DNA from 4 places in the Dendronalium sp. ChiSLP03b genome. Region 3 is predicted to be linked to each of the others. Evidence: predicted binding sites of a transcription regulator. Region 3 holds the regulator's gene; each other region holds the start of a gene.

Region 1 (5,484 bases), on a different contig from region 3:
TGGCGAACACTACTTTTATCAGCCCTTGCTGAAACAGTTCTTCTACAAGCACTTTCCATGCAGGTAAAATCCCGGCATGGTGGGCAGCAATTCCTCGGTAGAGGGGGGCAATTTGTCCAGAACGCCCGGCTTCGGGATTGCGAGTTAAAAAGTCATCAATTTGTCGCCGCAAAATCTGAGATTCGTCATTATTTACCAGCCATAAATCACCTACCTCCGCCACTGCTTTATCACATCCCCGACGGCTGAAGATAAAGTAAATCGCTGGTAGCATATCCCGTTGCTGTAGCTGGCTTAGGGTATAACTTAGGCCAGGAGCTTCTGGTCTACCATTTTTGCCTCTGTCTCCTTGTCTCCTTTTCCCCCGGTTTGCTAGGCGGGGGTTAATTTTAGTTTTGCTATCATTCAGTAGAGGAAACAGCCCTTTGGGATTGCAATAGTGAAATTCCAAGGGTACTGGGCGAAAATCAGAGTAAATCAGGTCAGTTGGGCCGTGAACGCGATTTAGCCAGTCGGTGAGTTGATCGCTGTTGGCAACTGTTGCCGAAAGGGCTACGAGTTGCACTTCACGGGGGCAATAGATGATTGATTCTTCCCAAACTGTCCCCCGTTGGCGATCGTTCATATAGTGGCACTCATCCAGTACCACTGCTTCTACGTCTACCAATGAAATACCGACTTGCCCGATGGGTGTGCCATAGAGCATATTCCGAAAAATTTCTGTGGTCATCACCAGAATTGGTGCATCTCTGTTAATGGAGGCATCTCCAGTTAACAGTCCCACTTGGTCAACACCGAATTTTTCTCGAAAATCGCGTAATTTTTGATTCGACAGTGCCTTGAGGGGGGTGGTGTAAAATACACGTTTCCCTCGCGATAGAGCGCGATAAATAGCGTATTCTCCGACTAATGTTTTGCCCGAACCAGTGGGCGCACATACAACAACAGAGCGTCCTGCGTTCAGGGACGCGATCGCATCTTTCTGGAATTGATCCAGATCAAAGGGAAATATCAACCCTAAGTCAAGTTCTGGAGACGGCGCGGGATAATTCACTCAATCACATTATGCAACCAGACTGTTTACTATATTAACGAGTCTTTTGTCAACTTCGTTAAGAATGGGGATTGGGGATTGGGGATTAGGAAATTCTTCCCCATTCCCCAGTCCCCAGTCGCCAGTCGCCAATACTTCATTTTCCCAGTTCTTGAGAACGCTGTGCAGCTGCTCTCACTGCTTCTATTAAAGCTGAACGAAATCCTGCTCGTTCTAGTTGGGCAACGCCAGCAATTGTCGTACCGCCGGGACTCGTAACGCGATCTTTTAATTCTGCTGGGTGGATTTTACTTTCCTCTAACAGTCTTGCTGTTCCTAGTACAGTTTGCAAGGCTAGCTGATTGGCAATTCCCCTCGGTAAACCTGCTGCTACTCCCCCATCGGCGAGTGCTTCTACCATCAAGGCTACATAAGCGGGACCACTACCAGACAGTCCTGTCACTGCATCCATCAGAGTTTCTGAAACTTCTACGACTTCCCCCACCGCCGAAAAGATTTGCTGCGCTATTTGCTGGTGCTTGGTGTTGGTGTATGCACCTAAACACATGGCAGTAATTCCTGCCCCTACAGTTGCTGGGGTATTGGGCATAGCTCTGATAACTGGTAATTGCGGAAATGCTCCTTCTAGCTGATTTAAAGACACTCCCGCCAAAATAGAAATTACTAAAGGTGAGTATGCTGCCTCCAGAATACCTGCTAATTCTTGAGCCATGGCACTAAACACCTGCGGTTTTACTGCTAAAAATACTACTTCACTTGCTAGAGCGAAAACTGAGCTATTATCTGCGGTTACAGTCACATCATATTGCTGCTGTAAAAAACCCTGGCGTGCTAATAAAGGTTCGCTGACTATAACTTCTGAAGGTTGATAAATTCCATGCACGAGTAAGCGGGATAATAATGCTTCTCCCATTACCCCACCACCAATTAAACCAAATCTAATAGTCATGAGCTAATAATCACTAGTCAATAGTCAATAGCCAATAGCCAATAGTCGAAGACTGTGGACTTTGGAACGCCAATTGCTACAAGTCGGCAAAGCCGCCCAACGCATTGGCTCTTCTTGACTATGGACTAATGACTAATTTAACCTTATTGTGCCATCCGATTAGCGTCATTACCCCAGTTTTGGGTTGGAGTACTTGCGGCAGGACGTGAGGGACGAGCTGGTGGTTGTGGTACTTCATGAATAACTCCACCTTGGGTACTAACTTGCACGCAACTGGGCGTAAACAAAAAGATGCTTTCTCCAATGCGCTCTTGATGTCCATCTAGTGCGTAAGTTCCACCTGCAACAAAATCTACTGCCCTTTGTGCTTGATCGGGATCCATTATAGTTAAATTTAATACCACTGACTTGCGCTCGCGCAATGCTTGAATTGCCTGAGGCATTTCTTCAAATGTACGTGGTTCTAGTACTAATACTTCTGAAATCCCGTTAATTGCTCCTGGCATACCGATTACATTCCCCATTGTAGACTTTGTTCCAACTGCTACATCTTCACCCATTGTAGTCACGGGTTCGCGCCAACGTCGATTCTGAGCAGTAGCCTCTGCTGGTGCTGGCTGGGGATTTTCTTGTTGATACAAATTTTGGTAGTTATCTGTATCTGGTTCTTCCTCATAGTACTCATATTCCACTTGTTCGTTTAGACCTACAAAGTCTCGAAGTTTGGAAAATATATTGTTCATTGTTTACGCTCCTGGTAAAAGTTACCTTTATTGATGTGGTTATTAGTTGATTTAACCAACTTCAGATCGCTACAAAGGGCAGACAACTTAGTAATTTTATCGCTGTTTGTAGCCTCTATTACAGCTATGAATAATGCACTAACGCTTTAGGGAACGCCTGTACATTAACTTAGATACAATAATGAGTCAAGATTATATCCTAATGATTGTCCGAAAAAAAGGCTACTTTAGTGCTTTTTTAATTAGTATTCACTTTTGTTAATACTAATTAAAAAGTCATATAAAGCACTAGTATTCTCGCAAGCTCCTCCGTATGCAATCAGAGTTTGATTAATATCAAAACCAACATCAAGGGGCTTGTACGCTAAGTGCGATCGCCAAACAATATAGTCCCCAATCTTACCATCGTTGCGCCAGCTTGCACTGCCAGTTGGTAGTCACCCGACATACCCATTGACAACTGCTGCATTTTAATGTCAGGACAATTTTGTGACTGGATTTCTTGAGCCAAGTTGTATGTACTCTTGAATACACTTAATATTTCAGTGGCTTTTAATCCTAAAGGCGGAATTGTCATCAAACCTTGAATTTGTAAAGTTTTACACTGATCGAGTGCGGGTAAATCACCTAATAGTTCTGACACACTCCAACCTGACTTGTTGGGGTCTGGGAGAATTTTCACTTGTAGGCAAACTTGGGGATGGACTCCTAACTCTTGTGCTAATTGATTTAAGCGCTGTGCCAGCTTCAAATTATCTACAGAATGAATCCATTGAAATAGTTCAAGGGCCTTTTTGGCTTTATTACTTTGCAAATGTCCAATGAAGTGCCAGGTAATATCCGATAAGTCGTGCAACTCGGCTTGTTTACTGGCAGCTTCTTGGATACGGTTTTCACCGAAATCACGAATTCCGGCAGCATAAGCAGAACGAATGACTTCAGCCGGGACTTGCTTACTGACAGCAATCAACCGTACTGAAGGCGGCAGGGAGGCGCGTATTTTAGCAATACGTTCGCTAATCGAACTGGTCATTGGAAGGTGCGTTGGAAAACACTCTGAAGCTGATCGTACTCCTGAGATTGACCACTGCGACGCAGGGTACGCAAACGATTTTCCAACAACATTCTCGCTTCTGTACGTCCTATAGGCTGAAATTTAATACCTTTGACATCATTTGCGACCAAAAAAAACAAACGTTGGGCATACAGAGTAGTAAACAGATCCTGGTTCTCGTCAACCATGCAGATCCGATAAAGCAAACCCCAAGTTGGATGATTTATGTAAGTCTCTGAGTTTTCTGGATTCATTGAGTGGTCAAGGTAGGAGTATATATCTCTTTTCGCAGTTAAATGCACACATTCAGACGATAATAACTCCCTTTCGCCAGAATATTTGTGCAAAGTTGTGCGATCAACAATTTTTGCCGGCCAGTAGCGGCGATGAAAACCTCGATCTAGTTCCTAATGGGCAGATGAAGCTAATAGTAGGGAAGGAAAACACGATAATAGAAGCGATAATTCGCGTGTTGCCCAGCTTTTTCTTTCAGAAAAGGGTTCTTTAGCCAAGCAGTAGAGTCACCTGCTTTAAGGGCTAGCTAGGCAACCGAAACTGCACAAAGTAGACGCGTAGTGCGAAGCAGAAACCGTTCGTCGTTTGAGGGTTCCAAAGGGTAGGCTAGAGTTGAAGCTTGGCGATAGATATCGGAATTCAGCTTTGGTAATTTATACCCAGTTGTCATTTGTGACCTGGAAAAGCCTCCATCCTCTTGTCTGAGGCTTCCAGTGACAACGGCATATACTCTTGAAAATTTACTAGGCCAAAAGCCGACTCTCATACTTCTGTTTACTCTAACTTCTCTCCATGTTGCCATAATTATCGCTTTGCGGAGCAAAATAGCTGATAGTGAGTTTTCAGAAGGCAATAGGCAAGAGTCAGTGTTTATTCCCCAATCCCCAATCTCCAGTCCCCAATCAAGATTGATTTCCGAAAACTACCCGCACTCCCCAAAATATAGTTAAAGTTGCGATCGCTAGCCAATCCCAAGATTTTAATCGTAATTCATGCCACTTGACTTGGTGTTCGTTGGGACTGGTAAAACCGCGAACCATCATGGCACTAGCCATTTGTTCTGCCCGTAATAGCAGATTCTCTAATAGTCGCTCTGCGATTATCATCCAAACTTTGACTGCTCCTTTTAATCCTAGCTTTTTCCAATTTATTGCCCTTGTCATCACAGAACGAACTAAATTTTGCACTTCTTCTAAAACTAGGGGAATAAACCGCAAGGATAAAGTTAAAGTTAGAGTAATTTCGGTTACAGGTATTTTCAGCCGTTGCAGGGGCTGCATTAAGCTTTCTATGGCAGAAGTGATTTCTTCTGGTGCGGTTGTAAGCAAATACAGATTAGTGCTGTAGATCACGGTGAACAAAATCGTACTCAGGCGCACCGCCAAATCTAAAGAACGGCGAGTTACTTTGACTGGCCCTTTGTGAAACAGAATGTAGCTGTAGCCTTTGTTACTATCTGTTTCCTTTTGGACAACTTGAGAATTATTTGTATTGGATGGCTGGCTTAAGACTTGTTCGTTAGCTGGTAGACGTGGCTGATAATCTATACCCAGTCCATCAGGACTAACTGCTCCAATAATCAAGACCAAAAAAGTGAGTGTCAACAGCCACCCCATTTGCTGTTGCCAAACTCGTCGAGGAATTCTGGCAACTAAGGTAAATAGAATTA
Region 2 (5,484 bases), on a different contig from region 3:
TTCAGTCGTGACTTTAATCATCTCCTAATAGCGATCGCCACTTTAACTTAGGTGTGCGATCGCTTCATTTTTCTCAGTAAAACTTATCATATTTCAGCAACTATTCTATTTACATATCGTCTAAATCAATATCCATTTTGATTTGGATTTTTTTGGTTGCAAGTAGTATTTCATAGGTATTAAGTAATAGGATATTTTACTATTACTTAATATCTATTTTTTATTTTAGGGATATTACTATTTATTGAATATATCTAAGTTTTGAGTAATAAATAAATGTATAAATAACAGAGATTTAGGAACTTTATATTTTATATATTGTCTAAGTAACTAACAGAAGAAAAAATAATTTTACTGGAGTAAAAATCAATGTTTACTTTAAATCGTTGGCAATCTGCAACATCTGCTCTCATGGCTTTAAGCATTACAGCCGGGACTGTAGCACCCTTTATTGCAGTTTCGCCATCTTTGGCTCAAACTACTTTTTCTGATGTTTCATCTAACTATTGGGCAGCACAGTTTATTCAAGAATTGTCACAAAGAGGTGTAATCGCAGGATTTCCTGATGGGAGCTTTCGTCCAGAAGAGGCAGTGACACGCGCTCAATTTGCCGCGATGGTCAACAAAGCTTTCCAAAAAGCACAGCAACGGCAGCCAATCAGTTTTATTGATGTGCCAAGCGACTACTGGGCATCTAGTGCCATTCAGCAAGCCTATACTATTGGTTTCTTATCAGGATATCCCGGCAATCGTTTTGAGCCTAACCAAGCTATTCCCCGCCAGCAAGTTTTAGTTTCTCTCGCCAACGGTCTGGAGTATTCCGCCAGTACCAATGTCGAAAGCACTCTGCAATACTTCAATGATGGTTCTAGCATCGCTGACTACGCTCGTAGTCCGATCGCTGCGGCAACTGAAAAGAAAATTGTAGTGAACTATCCAAATGTGAAATTCTTGAATCCAACCACAACTGCTACACGCGCCCAGGTAGCAGCTTTCATCTACCAAGCATTGGTGAGTTCTAATCAAGCTTCAGCAATTAACTCGCCTTATATCGTTGCTCTGGGAAATACTACACCAACACCGATATCTGTAACAATTCCTCAAGGCACTGCCATACCTGTGAAGTACGATCAGGCTAAAAAAATTCTGGTTACTAAGGATGAAACCGCGCCTTTGACACTGACAGTATCGCAGAACGTGGTTACGCAAGATGGATCTGTAGTGATTCCTGCTGGTAGTCAAGTTGTCGGTCAACTCAAACCTGCTACAGGTGGTTCTCAATTCATTGCTGAAAAACTGGTGTTAACCACAGGACAAGAATATCAGCTTAACGCTTCTTCTGAAGTGATTACCAAAACAGAAACTGTCAAGAAGGGCATTAGTACTAGTGCAATCATTAAAGATACTGTTCTAGGTGCAGGAGCGGCGGCTGCGGTATCTGCGGTTACTGGCGATCGCGCCATTGCTACAGAAGAAGTTTTAGGTGGCGCTGGTATCGGTGCTTTGATTGGTTTATTCTTTGGCAAAAAGAGTGTTGACTTAGTCGCAATTAACCCAGACACCGATTTACAAATGACAATCAATCAAAATTTGCTGGTTTCACTTAGATAGTTAATGTTAGTGGTCAGTGGTCGGTGGCAAATGACAACTAACAACTAACAACTGACAACTGACTAACTCCCGACTTCCGGCAACCAAATAATAAACGTAGTTCCCGGTGCGTCGAGTGAAGAAAACTTAGAGTTAATCGCAGGGCTGAAAACCTCAATTTCGCCCTGCATTTGCTCTATTAATTGTTTAGCGATCGCTATTCCCAAACCTGTACCCGGTATTTCTGTTTGTGCCTGTACGCCCCGATAATGGCGTTCTCCTAGATGTTCTAAATCTTGTGGGGGAATGCCAGGGCCACTATCACTAATGGCGATTCCTTGAAAATTAGCTTTTTGTTGTCCCGCTTGAATGAAAATTTTACCGCCTGCGGGGGTATATTTCAGGGCATTGTCTACAATATTGCTCAATACCTCTTGTAAGGCTTTGATATTAGCGCGTACTAGCGGCAAGTTTTGCGGAATTTCTACTTTCAGTTGCAGATTTCGCTCTTGGGCGATTGCTCGAGCCGAGACTAACAATGGTGCTAATAAATCGGCTACAGCGCAATCCGCTGCTTTATCCCCCGTTCCTGGCAACAATAGTGCTGGTTTAGGTTCTTTTTGCACTGTTGCTTCCACAAATACTTCATTTTCAGGCAGGGTGAGTGGTGCTAAATCTGCATCCCAGTCAATGACTTTCTCAAATTGTTGCAGCAGTTCTTGGAGGCGATCGCTTTCCCGAACTATATTATCTCCCACATCTCGGTTAGGATCGCCTGGTCGCAGTCGCTTTAACAGCAACTTACCAAAAGTCCGCAATGCTGTTAACGGGTTGCGAAACTGGTGCAATAAGTTATCAAGTAAATCTCGCTGCTGTTCTTGCAGAATTTGTTGTTGATGCAGCTGATGTTGCAACCATGCTCGACGCTGATCCAAAACACAAGCGATCGCCAGCGTTTGCCCTATCCTTTGAATTTCACTTTGCTCTTGTTCATTCCAAGGCCGGTCTTCCCTACCTGTCACCAGTAATCCCATCATCATACCCTCATGAATCAGAGGTAACACCATTTGGTGTCCACTGAGCAAGTATTCCTCTTTGAAATTGGGTTGCTCAGTATCTGGTGTCTCTGTCTCCCGTGAAGCAGCGGGAGATTCTGAACCCACTGTCAATAATTTTTCCTGTTGCTGGGGTAATACCAAAACATTGCCAATTTGCAGTTGGTTGCCTGCTGTTGCCTCAGTAATCTCTTGGGCTGGCTGTAATACTGCTGTCTCTGGGTAAACTACCAGAGGAATCAGCTTTGCCTTACCTGAGGAAGCCTCTACCAATTCTTGGGTGAGGTAAACAACACTTAAAGTTGCTCCCAACCCTTGGGTTAGCAATGCTATTTGCTCTCGGCATAGCGCCACAAAATCCGAACTGGCAGACATTAACATTTTTCAGCTCTTGCTCAGGATCGCTAACTTTGAAGGAAGATAAAAGAAGAAGCTTAATTTTCCCTCATTTAATAAAGCTTAACTAAAATCTTCTCAGTGATGGTTTGTACCAGGGGATTATATCCTCCATGGCTGCTGATTTATCTATATTCAAAAATATTATTTTTGTTGTATCAAAAGTTAAGAAACTATTGATCTTTAGAACTAGAACCTATATAATTACGACGGATTTTGTAGCTATCACTACAATCTATAGCTTGAAAGAGGAGGACAATAGGTTGGCAAGAAGACGGAAAAGGAAAAGTCGTCGTCGCCAGGAAGGACGGCGGATTCTCGAGCATGTGCCTCAATTTAGCATCGAAAGCGGCGAAGAAAAACCTGTGACAGCAGCAAGAAAATTCATTCAAGCTGAAAACATCGCGCCACCAGCGTTGCTACTCGTAAAGCGCAACGAACACACCACAGACCGTTATTTTTGGGCAGAAAAGGGTCTGTTTGGTGCTCAATACGTAGAAGAAAACCATTTCTTGTTTCCCAGCTTGCGGACATTAGAAGGTCCCGTAGGCCCTGAACCTGTTGCAGTGGCTAGTCGTTAAACATAAATGGTTATCTGATATCTTGAGTGTGGCTTCTGACAATCATTTAACTGGCAAACCTTCTCTGTTTATGCAAGATTTTTGTTTTTTTTAAGTTTCTAAGTAATTTGCCAGTAGAGCTAGTCCAAATAGTTGGACGATCAACTCTGCTCAAACCACATCAGTTTGTATGAGTTGATTTCTAGTTAAATGATGCAGCAGGGAGATAGGAGAGAGCGAAACGCATCCACAAGCGAGAGTTGAGTTGCGCTCTTATCTAGAGGATTGACTAATTCAGTAAGCCTGTCAACAAATATGGCTTTTTCCCTACGACATTTCGCCGTAGGGAAATCAACATCACACCAGTCGTCTTTCCTCCTCCCTAATGTCTATTTACTGAAGAATTTGCCAGAAGTCTGCATCTCACACTGAAAGACGGTCATAAAAGCTAACAGTTACTCACCCAGCTTTAGCTGTAATGCCCTCTGTAACTCTATGAGTTCATCTCGGTGGGCGATTACAGTGAGCTTACTTGAGAAGGTTTGCTGATTCGGGGTTGCTTCCAATTTCAGCGACACCTTCTCAAGTCTTCCAGATTTTTTCCAATAAAAAAGGCCACTTAAGGGCGATAACAGCACTATTCCTAGAAAGAGCGTACTGAGGCTAGGAAAAAGTAGCGACAACACCAATGATAGACAAGCAAGACCAGCGGTCGCCAGCAGTGTCAAAAATACAGCTAAAAACCAACTTGGTTGAACAAACCCTTCAAAAGTCACTTGGTTTTGTTCTCGGTTCACCGCTGCCACTCGATAAGACCGAGAGCGGAAATACTCTTTAATTTTCGGCATTAAAGCAGCTTCCTCTTGCTCAGATACCAGTTGCGCTGTTTCTGTACGGTCTTTGGTAGAGGCACGAATAAAGAAAATCAGCCCAACCGCTAATAACAAAGTTAGTAGCAGCGTGGATGGCAGAATAGCAGTATCCATAACTAATTGCATCTTTTGACTGTTGACCATTGACTGTTTGACCGTTGACTGTTAATAGTCAACGACCATTACAAGTCATCCTTTAGCTTATCAATACTAATTATTCGTTAGTTTGTCCTCCGATTGATGTACTCGTCCCAAAGCTGAGCCAAATCCTGCGCTTGAACTTCCCATTCTGGAGAAACTAGGTACATTCGCCTAGGCCGTCCCCGCCCTTCGAGTTTTTTCCAATACCCAGTAATTGCTCTTTGATCCTCTAGAAATTTGATTGCACTATAAAGCACGGTATCCGAAAGCCTATAGGTTGGGTATTCAGTTTCTAATTGTTGGATTAACTCAGTGCCGTAGGATTCACCTCGTAGCAAAATATACATGATATAACATACTGCTAGTTCCTGACAGAGGTAAGTTGGCGGAGGATTCTCAAAGAATTGATATATATCCTCAAGTTTCATAGTTAGTGAATGGCTAAAAAAATGCCTTAAGGTAGAATCTACAAACCTTGTAGTCAGTATATAGTGATACTCTAAATGAGTAAGTATATATCGCTACTGAGGCAGAATTTCCAAAGTGTAAACATTAAGTAACGACCCACGCTACTGAAGTCGCGGGACGCAATCGTGCAGATTTTAGGGCGTAGGAATGTAAAACCCTACGCTCCTACCCAAACTCTAGGCGGTGTGTTGAGGAGCAATTAAGACAGTGGCTTTGCCTCTGCCCAGGTGTCTAGTGATGCCGAGCTTGTTAGAACTGCTGAAACATAAGATGCCATCGAAGAAATTTTACAGGTAAAATGCCTTTTTGTCTGTAAAAGTTAGTAAACACTTTCTTTTACAGTAGTTATCCCAGTGGAACGAAGATAAGGGGATGGGGGAGATGAAGGAGAATAATAACTCC
Region 3 (5,484 bases):
TTGAGAGAGGATAGCAACGCGATCGCAAATTTGCTCAACCTCACTGAGAATATGGCTGTTAAAAAAAATTGTCTTACCCGCAGCTTTCAGCGACAGGATAATTTCCCGCATCTGGTAGCGTCCCACTGGATCTAGACCAGACATTGGTTCATCCAGAAATATTAATTCTGGTTCGTTAATTAATGCCTGTGCCATACCAACACGTTGTAGCATACCTTTCGAGTAGCGACGCATCTGCTTTTTACGTGCATCAGCTATAGGTAAACCTACCAATTCTAGTAGTTGTGGAATACGTTGGCGTTGTACATTTGGGGAAATTTGAAATAACCCAGCGGCTAGCTGCAAAAATTCCCAACCCGTGAGATAGTCATACAAGTAGGGATTTTCTGGTAAGTAGCCGATGCGTCGTTTGACATCGCGATCGCCCAGTGGTCTGCCAAACAAAAGTCCCCGTCCAGAGGTGGGACGGATAATTCCCAACAACAATTTTAAAAGCGTAGTTTTACCAGCACCATTTGGTCCTAGTAACCCAAAGGTTTCGCCTTTGTAAACTTTTATAGAGCAATTTTTGAGAGATACGATTTTTTGATTCAGCCAAAAGCCTGTGCGATAGACTTTTCGCAACTCAGAAGTGAGAACTGCTGGCGGAGGGCCTGTTACAGACTTCATCTCGATTTAATTACCACTTACCAATTACCAAGGTTACACTTGCGACTGCAATTTAGTATGCCAAATAGAATACAGGAGGTTTTTGGTTTTTGATTCCTAGTAACTTTCCTTATTCTGCACTCAAGCAAACCAAATGCATATCAGCTTACTAATTGCAGCTTACCCAACGAACTGACAAATGCCGCCATTAGGTTTGTCAATTATGGCAAACCAAGTTGGAAATGGGGAGTGGGGATTGGGAATTGAGGATTGGGGAGTTATTTTCTTTGTCACCGCGTCACCGCATCCCTTCATCCCCCCCCTTCCTTCACAAAACTCCTTTAGAACTGGGAATTGTACCAGCACGACGAGAGTCAATCTCCACCGCTATCCGCGTTGCCCTAGCAAACGCCTTAAATGTTGCTTCAATAATGTGATGGGAATTAATACCATCCAGTTGGCGAATATGCAGTGTCAGTTGACTATGATTTACTAGGGCCACAAAGAATTCGCGCACTAACTGGGTGTCATAGGTTCCTACGCGTTGGGTAGGAATTTCTAAGCCGTAGCTGAGGTGAGGGCGACCAGAAAAGTCTAGTGCTACCTGAACTAAAGCTTCATCCAAAGGCGCAAGAAAATTGCCAAAGCGGACAATACCTTTCCTATCGCCTAGTGCTTTACTCAAGGCTTGCCCTAGAGTAATACCTACATCTTCATTGGTATGATGGTCATCAATTTCCCAGTCTCCTTGCGCTTTGACTTCTAAGTCAATCAGCCCGTGGGAGGCAATTTGATGCAACATGTGATCCAAAAACGGAATCCCAGTTGCAGCCGTACACATTCCTGTACCATCCAGGTTAATACTAACTTGCACATCAGTTTCACCAGTGGTGCGGTGAACAGAGGCAACTCGAGAAGTTTGAATAATTTGGCGTTCGCTTATTTGCATAGGGAGTTAAGAGTTAGGAGTTAGGAGTTAGGAGTTATGAATTCTTAACTCCTCACTCATCACTCATCACTTTATCGCTTTACATTCCCATGATTTCATATCCTGAATCTACATACAGGACTTGCCCTGTAATTCCGCTAGCCAGATCGCTAGACAAGAAAGCAGCAGTATTGCCGACTTCTTCTTGAGTGACAGTGCGTCGCAGGGGTGCAACTTGCTCTACATGGTGAATCATGTCCAAAATACCTCCCACTGCTGAAGATGCCAAAGTCCGAATTGGACCTGCTGAGATGGCATTCACCCTAATATTTTGTGGTCCTAATTCGGATGCTAAATAACGCACGCTTGCTTCTAATCCCGCCTTGGCAACTCCCATGACGTTATAGTTAGGAATCGCCCGCACACCGCCTAAATATGTCAGAGTGATGATACTACCTCCCTCTGTCATCAAAGGTTTAGCCGCACCACTTAGTTGCACCAGTGAGTAAGTGCTGATTTCTAAAGCAGTCTTGAAGCCAGAACGAGAAGTTTGACTAAAATCTCCGCTCAAATCGTCTTTGTTAGCAAAGGCCAGACAGTGGATGAGAATGTCTAGCTTTCCCCATTTATCGCGGATAGTTTCAAAAGTAGACTGAATCTGTTCATCGTTTTGAACATTACAGGGAAGAAATAAGCTGGGATTGAGAGGTTCTACCAATTCCGCAACTTTTTTCTCCATTTTGCCTCGGTCATCTGGCAAGTAGGTAATACCCAAGTTAGCTCCTGCTTTGTGCAGTTGTTGAGCAATACCCCAGGCGATCGAGCGGTTATTGGCAATACCTGTGACCAAAGCGTTTTTTCCAGTCAGATTAAGCATAGAAATTTTCAATGCGATCGATCATTAGGAGCATACTAGAATCTGATGCCGACTTACCATCAAAGATAGTAATTGAACTACAAGGGGGATGAATCAATTCAAAATTAAAACTGCTGACTGATGACGGATGAATACTAGTTACCACTCTACCCTTCTCCTCAGGTCGCCGCTGGGCAAACAGGTTCTCCAAAGGAGTATGGAAAGCCGGGCAAAGCGCGTCTACAAGTCGGCAAAGCTGCCCGATACATTGGCTGTTGATGACGGATGAATGCCAATTGCTTCAAGTCGGCAAAGTTGCCCAATGCACTGGCTCATGATGATTCTTGACTTCTGCTGTATCAATGCAACTTGGTATGCGGCAAGTTTATCTTTACTTTGCACAAAATTTGCAAAAATGATGATTGAGATGTGTGTTTGCTATGAAAAAATCCCCAACTATTCCTTAAGATATCGTAAATTTTTCGGCAAAAAACCTGATGACTACAAATGTGCAAGTACCTATAACAACTACTAGCTAAAAACATGAAAAATTATGTATCATTATGAACAAATAACTATCAAGTTGTAGGTTTGAGTATAGGAAAGTACAGAAAGGTTGACGGTGCTTTATTGATTTTTCAGGTGTATTCTTAGGTAATCAGTTTTTGTTTTTCCGGCATTGGGTAGGGGAAGGGAGATGATCGTGACACAAGATAAAGCCCTAGCAAATGTTTTTCGTCAGATGGCGACCGGAGCGTTTCCGCCGGTTGTGGAAACGTTTGAACGCAATAAAACGATCTTTTTTCCTGGAGATCCTGCCGAACGAGTTTATTTCCTTTTGAAGGGTGCTGTGAAACTTTCCAGGGTATATGAGGCAGGAGAGGAAATAACGGTAGCACTGCTGCGGGAAAATAGTGTTTTTGGTGTATTGTCACTGCTGACAGGAAACAAGTCGGATCGGTTTTACCATGCGGTTGCATTTACGCCTGTTGAATTACTGTCAGCACCAATTGAACAAGTAGAGCAAGCGCTCAAGGAAAATCCAGAATTATCAATGTTAATGCTGCGGGGTCTATCTTCGCGGATCTTACAAACAGAGATGATGATTGAAACCTTAGCTCACCGAGATATGGGTTCGAGATTGGTGAGTTTTCTATTGATTCTCTGTCGTGATTTTGGTGTTCCTTGTGCCGATGGAATCACAATCGATCTGAAGTTATCTCACCAAGCGATCGCTGAAGCAATTGGTTCTACTCGCGTTACCGTCACCAGATTGCTGGGCGATTTACGCGAGAAAAAGATGATTTCTATCCACAAAAAGAAGATCACTGTGCATAAACCTGTTACCTTAAGTAGGCAGTTCACTTAAAAGCAATTGGGAAAAGGGATGGTGTCAGGTATTGTGTTATTAAGAAAAAATAAAGATGTCAGTTGCCAAAATTCAGTAAAACTGTGTGCAACTGGTGTACGAAATAAATGGGTTTAATACCCCAACCAATTAGTGGCAGGTTTGAATCAAGCGCCAATTGCATTCTGCCTTCTGAATTCGACTTCTGTATTCTTCATTCAAAGATGACACTCATAGCTGGAGTAAATCTAAAATCTTTAGTAATTTCAGCTATTGCCAACCTCCCCTCTTCCACAGATAATGATTGAAAGTAGTAGGCTGTATCTGGAAGCATTTCGGTAGCTGAAGATGACCACCGGGTACATCCTCATAGCAGCAATTTTAATTCTGGGAGGCGTGATTGCCACTGTTGGCGATCGCATCGGCACGCGAGTAGGCAAAGCACGTCTCTCATTATTCAACCTCCGTCCTAAAAACACGGCTGTTCTGGTAACTATTCTGACTGGTGGATTAATTTCGGCATCAACCCTAGCGATTTTATTCGCTGCTGATGAAGGATTGCGGAAAGGAGTTTTCGAGTTAGAGGATATTCAAAGAGATTTGAGAAACAAGCGGGAACAACTCAAAACCGCAGAAACTCAAAAAAGCCAAGTAGAGAATGAATTAAATCAAGCAAGAAAAGAACAAACACAGGCGCAGCAAGACTTGCAGATAATCAATCAATCTTTGCAAGCGGCTAACGCCAAACAACGAGAAACGCAAGCTCAACTGAACCGCACCATTAGTCAACAAGCCCAAACTCAAGCTAGACTCCAAGGTACTCAAAGCCAGCTAGATAAAGTAGCAAATCAGTACCAACAAGCCATAGCTGAACTACAAAACGTTAACAATCAGAGAAAGGCACTACAGGCGGCAGTTGCCCAACTGAAGGAAGAACGCGAAAGATTGTACGTCGAAGCTAACAAGGCCATTGATGAAGCCAAAACAGCTATTGAAAAACGCGATCGCGAACTTGCCAATCGACAGCTAGCAATTGAACTGCGCGACCAAAAAATTGCTCAATTGGATCGATTAATTCAAAAACGCAATCAAGAAGTTACTTCGCGAGAACAAGTGCTTGCTAAGCAGGAATCTCGCCTCAAAGAATTGGAAAAACAACAGGATTTTTTAGAACAGGAAGTAGCAAGACTGGAGAAATATTACCAGTCATACCGAGACTTGCGTTTGGGTAAGCTGGCCCTAATACGCGGTCAAGTTCTAGCTTCTGCCGTAGTTCGAGTTGACCAAGCTGCCGTTGCCCGTCAGGCGGTGATGCAACTTTTACAGGAAGCCAATCGCAACGCCAATATAGAATTAACGGAACCCGGCACCAACCCAGCAAATCTGGAGATATTGCGCGTTACCCAAGATAAAGTTGAGCAACTAATTAAGCAGATTAATGATGGTCGAGAATACGTGGTGCGAATTTTCTCTGCCGGCAATTACGTCAGGGGAGAAAAGCAGATAGAATTTTTTGCCGATGCGGCACGAAATCAACTAGTCTTTTCAGGAGGTCAGATTTTAGCTTCAACTACTGCCGATCCCAAAACCATGACATCTTATCAGGTGCGACAAAGACTCGATCTGCTGATTTCTGCTTCCCAATTTCGTGCCCGTAATGCCGGAATTGTAGAAAATGTCCAAATAGACGGCACTTTTTTGCGC
Region 4 (5,484 bases), on a different contig from region 3:
TGGTCATCTTCTTAATCAAGCTGAATTTGATAAAAATTTCGTTTTTGAAGATTTACTGCCAATAATTAAACATGGAAATATTCTGTTGATTCTTGATGGATTAGATGAGCTATTATCCAATACTACTCAACATCAGACTTTTTTTGCGGCTTTAACTAATTTTTTGTGTAATAATGAAAAAATCAAATATGGAGGATTTAGATTTAAAGTCATAGTCTGTGCTCGCTTAGAATATCTACGAGCAGTTGATAATTCTGAAGCAACTGAACTTGTAAAAATTATTAATCGTGAGAATTCAAGTAAGATTCCAGTTTCAATTTATTTCTTAAATCTTGATGCTCTGGATGATTCAAGAATTAATAGTTATATAGATTCTACTATTTCTGATGACAAGCTTTTTGAAAAGATTAAAAAAAATAGCAAATTACTAGATATTTTACGTCGTCCTTTACTGTTAAGAATATTCTGCGATCTTGTTAAAAACCGACAAAATTTTGAGTTAGATAATCTTCTTAAAGTTGAACAAGCAGGTGAGTTATTAGAAATTTTTACAGAACGAGCTTCTAAAGATGTAGATTTATCTCATGCTCAAGAGAGAATTGCAGCTTTTACTTGGAATCTGGATAATCTAGCTCGTAAAAGTCTGGAGTTTTACCAAGATGGTAAAGCAGAAATGAATATAGATGATATTAAATCTTTCATTGAACCGATAGGAGGAAATTTTGGTAAATTTGATGATGATGAGGTTTTGAACAGCGTTCATAAATGTCCTTTTTTACAAAGGTTTTCAGACTATAGTGTACGTTTTGCTCATAGGTCTTTTCTAGAGTTTTTTACTGCAAAAGGAGTAGCGATCGCTCTCAAAGAAAAAAATCGTAAACCTTTTGATGAACTAGTTTTAAATGTTGATACAAGAAAATTTTTGAAGTATTTAGTTAATAAGCTATTTAATAGTCAAGATAAATTTGATGAATTAACGAGAGGTTCGTATGGTTTACAAAGCGAACATGAATGGGAACTCAAGACAAATTTGAGTTTTGATGAGTTGGAAAATATTCGGAAAATATTATTACTTTCGATGACAGAACCAGAAAATCCACCAGCAGATACAGAAAAACTTATTAGACGCTTCCTCAAAATAGAAGATGATGGACTTCATCCCCGTTTTCTTCTTTATTGCTATGAATCAGTTGCTGTTTATCTTAGAGATCATCAGTGGGATGAAAAAGTCAGAGGTATTAACCAAGATTTTCATAATCTTTCTAAGTTGCGTCTTGAAAATACATTGTCTAGGCTTGATTTACAAGAGATACCTAGTTATTTAAAAACCCCTTTAAAACTACTAGTTGAAAGGATACTAGATATAGGACAAAGGCTCCGCTACAGATGGGTAAAAGAATATTTAAATGAAGATAAACAACGTTATTTAATTGAAGCTTTCAATGCTGATGAAGAAAAAGAAACGTTGGATCGTATTCGGATGGTTTTAAGACACATTGAGAATTCTATATTTTGAAAATGTAGATTACAAAAGTTTGCGTCGCTTTTGATGTTAGTAACCTGTCTGTACAGTCAGCGATGAATACTTGAAGGGAGAAATTTTTGCAATAGCCTATAAACGAAAATAAAAATGTAACAAAAACTACAAAATTGCTATTTTTCTATAAAACAGAGGCTACGCTAGGCATATATATATCTGGCTCGCGGAGATACCGCGATGAGGAGAAAATTTTATGGTTTCAACACCTGTGCTGCCGCTGGAAGCTGCTTCTCCAGCGCACATTTGCCCATTCGACCAAGCCTGTAGCTACCTAGAGGCGGCAGCTAAGGAATTAAAGTTAGATCGAGGAATAGTAGAAATACTCAGCCACCCGCGCAAAGTGGTGACAGTTTCTATTCCTGTAAAACTGGATAATGGAGAAATCCGAGTTTTTGCGGGACATCGAGTACAGCACTCCGATATCTTAGGGCCTTACAAAGGTGGAACTCGTTACCATCCAGCCGTAACACTGCGGGAAGTGTCGGCTTTAGCAATGCTGATGACTTGGAAATGTGCGCTGTTAGGTATTCCCTATGGTGGTGGTAAGGGGGGTATTGCTATAGATCCAAAACGCTATAGCGTAGGTGAATTAGAGCGTATTACTCGTCGTTATACCAGCGAGTTGATTAAAGATATCGGCCCCGCGGTAGACATTCCCGCACCAGACATGGGTACTTCTGCCCGTGAGATGGCTTGGATGATGGACACTTACTCAGTAAATGTTGGTCATGCTGTACCCGGAGTTGTAACAGGTAAGCCGCTTTCAGTTGGTGGTTCGCTGGGACGGGAAATGGCAACTGGACGCGGCACGATGATTATTGTGCGTGAGGCGCTGGCAGACCAAGGTAAATCCTTAGTGGGAATGCAAGTAGTTATTCAGGGTTTCGGCAATGTCGGAATGGCAGCGGCTGAATTGTTACACCAAGCGGGAGCTAAGATTATAGCTGTCTCAACTGGTGCAGGAGGAGTCTTTGCCAAAGAAGGTCTTGATATTCCCGTATTAAAAGCCTACGCTGCTGCCAACCGTAGAAGTGTTTTTGGTTTTCCCCAAGCTGTACCAATTAGCAATGCAGATTTATTAACTTTGCCCTGTGATGTTTTAATTCCAGCAGCTTTAGAAAACCAAATCACCGAAGAAAATGCCGATCGAATACAAGCGCATATGGTTGCAGAAGCTGCTAATGGTCCAGTTACGCTTGAGGCAAACCTGTCATTAGAGGCGCGAGGTGTGACGGTGCTACCCGATATTTTGGCGAATGCCGGTGGGGTGGTAGTAAGTTATCTAGAGTGGGTACAAGGTCTTTCTTATCTATTTTGGGATGAAGAACGCGTTAACCGCGAAATGGAACACTTGATGGTGCAGGCTTATCGCCAAGTCACTCAACAGTCAAAGTTACGACAAATTCCTCTGCGGTTAGCAGCTTATACGTTGGGGGTGGGTAGGGTTGCCCAGGCACTAACTGATAGAGGTCTTTATCCTTGATCGTACTCAGTGCTGAGTGCTGAGTAAGAAGAGTACTCAGCACTTTTCATATTCATTGCGCTTGATACTGGTCGCGCAAAACACGACGCATAATTTTGTTAGAACTAGTGCGAGGTAAATTATCAACGATGACAACATCGTGAATTTTGAATAAAGGATTAAGACGCTGGTTAATTGCTGTTTGCAGAGATGTGGCGATCGCAGTTTTATTCTCTTGCATATCTGGTTTAACCACCGCATAGATAATTAATTGGCTTGGCCCCCCTGACAAAGAGGAAGCAATAGCAGCAGTTTCCCAGATTCCTTCCTCAGCATTGAGAACTTGTTCAATCTCAGCAGAGCTAACTTTGATACCTCCTAGGTTCATAGTATCGTCAACGCGACCGCGAGCGCGGTAGTAGCCGTTGGGCAACCTTTCTATCTGGTCGCCATGACGGCGCAGAGGTACTGGATGCTGGGGGACATTGGCGAAATACACTTGGTGATGATCGGCGTTTAATAACTCAGTCGAAAGTCCAATCGATGGCGGAATAATAAACACCTCGCCTTTGTTAGCAGGATGGCCATCTGAGTCGAGAATCAGAATGTCTAGCCCCAAGGCAGGTGTGGTAAAAATCGAGGGAGCAGAGGGCTGGACTAAAGTACCAGTTATATAGCCTCCTCCGATTTCTGTGCCACCGCAATATTCGATAATTGGTTTGTATCTAGCTAGAGACATGAGGTAGAACATATCCTCAGGCTTAGAACACTCACCCGTCGAGCTAAAAGCTTTAATAGCGCTCCAGTCTAGACCTTGCATACAAGCAGTTGTTTTCCAAATATTCACTAGACTAGGTACTACACCAAGTATATTTACTTTTACATCTTGTATAAACTTTCCATAGCTTCTGTCTGTAGGTTTTCCATAGTAAAGGGCGATCGTCGCCCGATTAATCAGGCTGGCGTAAATCAGCCACGGGCCCATCATCCATCCTAAATTCGTATGCCACGCCACTACGTCTCCTAGCTGGATGTCGTGATGCAGATGCCCATCAGCAGCACATTTGATCGGGGTGGTTTGCGTCCAGGGAATGACTTTGGGTTCTCCTGTGGTGCCGGAGGAAAACAGGATGTTAGTATAAGCAGCAGAATCTGTGGGCAAAGCATGGAATTGCTCGTTGGAGGAGAGAAACTCCTTCCAAGTCAAATCACTAGGACGCAGTTCAACAGATGACCCTAGCACAAAGGCTTGAGGCGCATCGGCGTTAACCACCTTGCTGTAGAGAGGTAACTGTTTGCCCCCACGCAAAATATAGTCTTGAGTAAAAATCGCTTTAGCTTTAGAAAGGTAAAGTCGTGTGGCAATTTCGGCGGCGCTAAAACTGTCAGCAATGGAAACTACAATGCAACCAGCTTTGATAATCCCTAGGTAAATTGCTACAGCTTCGGCTGTCATCGGCATAGTAATTGCAATGGCATCACCACTTTGAAAGCCAGCATCTACAAGTCCATTGGCAACTCGATTGGTTAGGGCGTGGAGTTCGCCATAGCTGAGAATAGAAATTGCACCTCCTTCTGGCTGGAAGATAATGGCGGGGCTATCTGGAGATGCTTGAAAACAACTTTCAGCAATGTTAAATTGAGCATTTACCAACCATTGTGGCGACTCAACACCGTCTGGTAAGTCAACAATTTGATTATATTTCTCTCGAAAGTGAATACCCAAACGTTGAATAATGATGTCCCAAAATTCAGCGCGATGTTGTGTTGACCAAGTGTGAAGTTCTGCGTAGGAATCCAGTTTTAGCTGCTTTATCAATGCAGCAATATTGGTAACCTGCATCTGCTCATGAGAAGGAAACCAAGCAGGAGGAGATCCTTGGCTTTTGTCCCAGTCGGAGAACGTGGTTTTATAAAGGAGTTCGTGTAGTACAAAAGGGTAACTAGGCTTGAGGATGTATTGAGTGAGATTCTGCCAGCAGTCAGCAGCAGGTAAAGAAGCAAGCCACTGATTAATCTGCGGCAGTATTGTGGTGGCAATATTAGTTTCTACACCACAATTGAGGACTTGTTCCAGTGATAGTTGCTTTTTCATAACTATTCACGTATTTAGTTGGTTAAGGCGATCGCAGTTTAGCCCATCCCAAAAAATAGCAATAGCTTCCAGAATCTCTCTTCCTCCTTGCAAGAACTTGCTTTGGTCAAAGTCTGGGTGAAAGTAAACTTCTTCAAGTTCCTCTAATGTGTGTCCGGCGTGCTGCGCCTCAACGCGGTTATGCCAAGTAAAGAATGCTAGGTGTAGGTCTGGATGTCGTGTTTGCTTGATGCGTGTGAATCCATCCTCTAATTCCTGCCAGAAACCAGCCGCTGCCCAGTTCTCAACAGCAAAGCTAGCACCCTCAGCAATTTGCGGATCTTCGCTACCATAGAGGCGTTGCAGTTCGTCGCAGAAATGCAAGGTTGTAAGGCTTCCGTGCTTGCG

Evidence for each region. Region 3 encodes NtcA, which controls nitrogen genes in cyanobacteria. Its sites were predicted from a motif close to TNTGTANNNNNNNNTACANA; they were not measured.
Region 1: a site for NtcA is predicted at 2,852-2,871, ahead of RMY31_RS09265 (cell division protein SepF). Genes of this name have one in related genera too.
Region 2: a site for NtcA is predicted at 3,257-3,276, ahead of RMY31_RS05115 (DUF3155 domain-containing protein). Genes of this name have one in related genera too.
Region 4: a site for NtcA is predicted at 1,630-1,649, ahead of RMY31_RS32020 (Glu/Leu/Phe/Val dehydrogenase). Genes of this name have one in related genera too.

Annotation. Positions count from the first base shown of each region.
Region 1 covers NZ_JAVRBR020000039.1:10,799-16,282, reverse strand. Annotated here, with positions in the region: gene RMY31_RS09275 (RNA helicase) at 1-1,054, opposite strand, end outside; gene proC (pyrroline-5-carboxylate reductase) at 1,191-2,003, opposite strand; gene RMY31_RS09265 (cell division protein SepF) at 2,147-2,746, opposite strand; gene RMY31_RS09260 (YggS family pyridoxal phosphate-dependent enzyme) at 3,111-3,779, opposite strand; gene pipX (transcriptional coactivator PipX) at 3,776-4,054, opposite strand; gene RMY31_RS09250 (hypothetical protein) at 4,342-4,617, opposite strand; gene RMY31_RS09245 (energy-coupling factor transporter transmembrane protein EcfT) at 4,718-5,484, opposite strand, start outside.
Region 2 covers NZ_JAVRBR020000018.1:85,147-90,630, reverse strand. Annotated here, with positions in the region: gene RMY31_RS05125 (S-layer homology domain-containing protein) at 370-1,611, shown strand; gene RMY31_RS05120 (sensor histidine kinase) at 1,674-3,026, opposite strand; gene RMY31_RS05115 (DUF3155 domain-containing protein) at 3,305-3,622, shown strand; gene RMY31_RS05110 (cofactor assembly of complex C subunit B) at 4,057-4,587, opposite strand; gene RMY31_RS05105 (PadR family transcriptional regulator) at 4,695-5,042, opposite strand.
Region 3 covers NZ_JAVRBR020000110.1:6,342-11,825, forward strand. Annotated here, with positions in the region: gene RMY31_RS25320 (ABC transporter ATP-binding protein) at 1-669, opposite strand, end outside; gene hisB (imidazoleglycerol-phosphate dehydratase HisB) at 977-1,597, opposite strand; gene fabI (enoyl-ACP reductase FabI) at 1,677-2,453, opposite strand; gene ntcA (global nitrogen regulator NtcA) at 3,130-3,801, shown strand; gene RMY31_RS25340 (DUF3084 domain-containing protein) at 4,129-5,484, shown strand, end outside.
Region 4 covers NZ_JAVRBR020000140.1:64,386-69,869, reverse strand. Annotated here, with positions in the region: gene RMY31_RS32025 (NACHT domain-containing protein) at 1-1,516, shown strand, start outside; gene RMY31_RS32020 (Glu/Leu/Phe/Val dehydrogenase) at 1,734-3,023, shown strand; gene RMY31_RS32015 (AMP-binding protein) at 3,076-5,097, opposite strand; gene RMY31_RS32010 (hypothetical protein) at 5,104-5,484, opposite strand, start outside.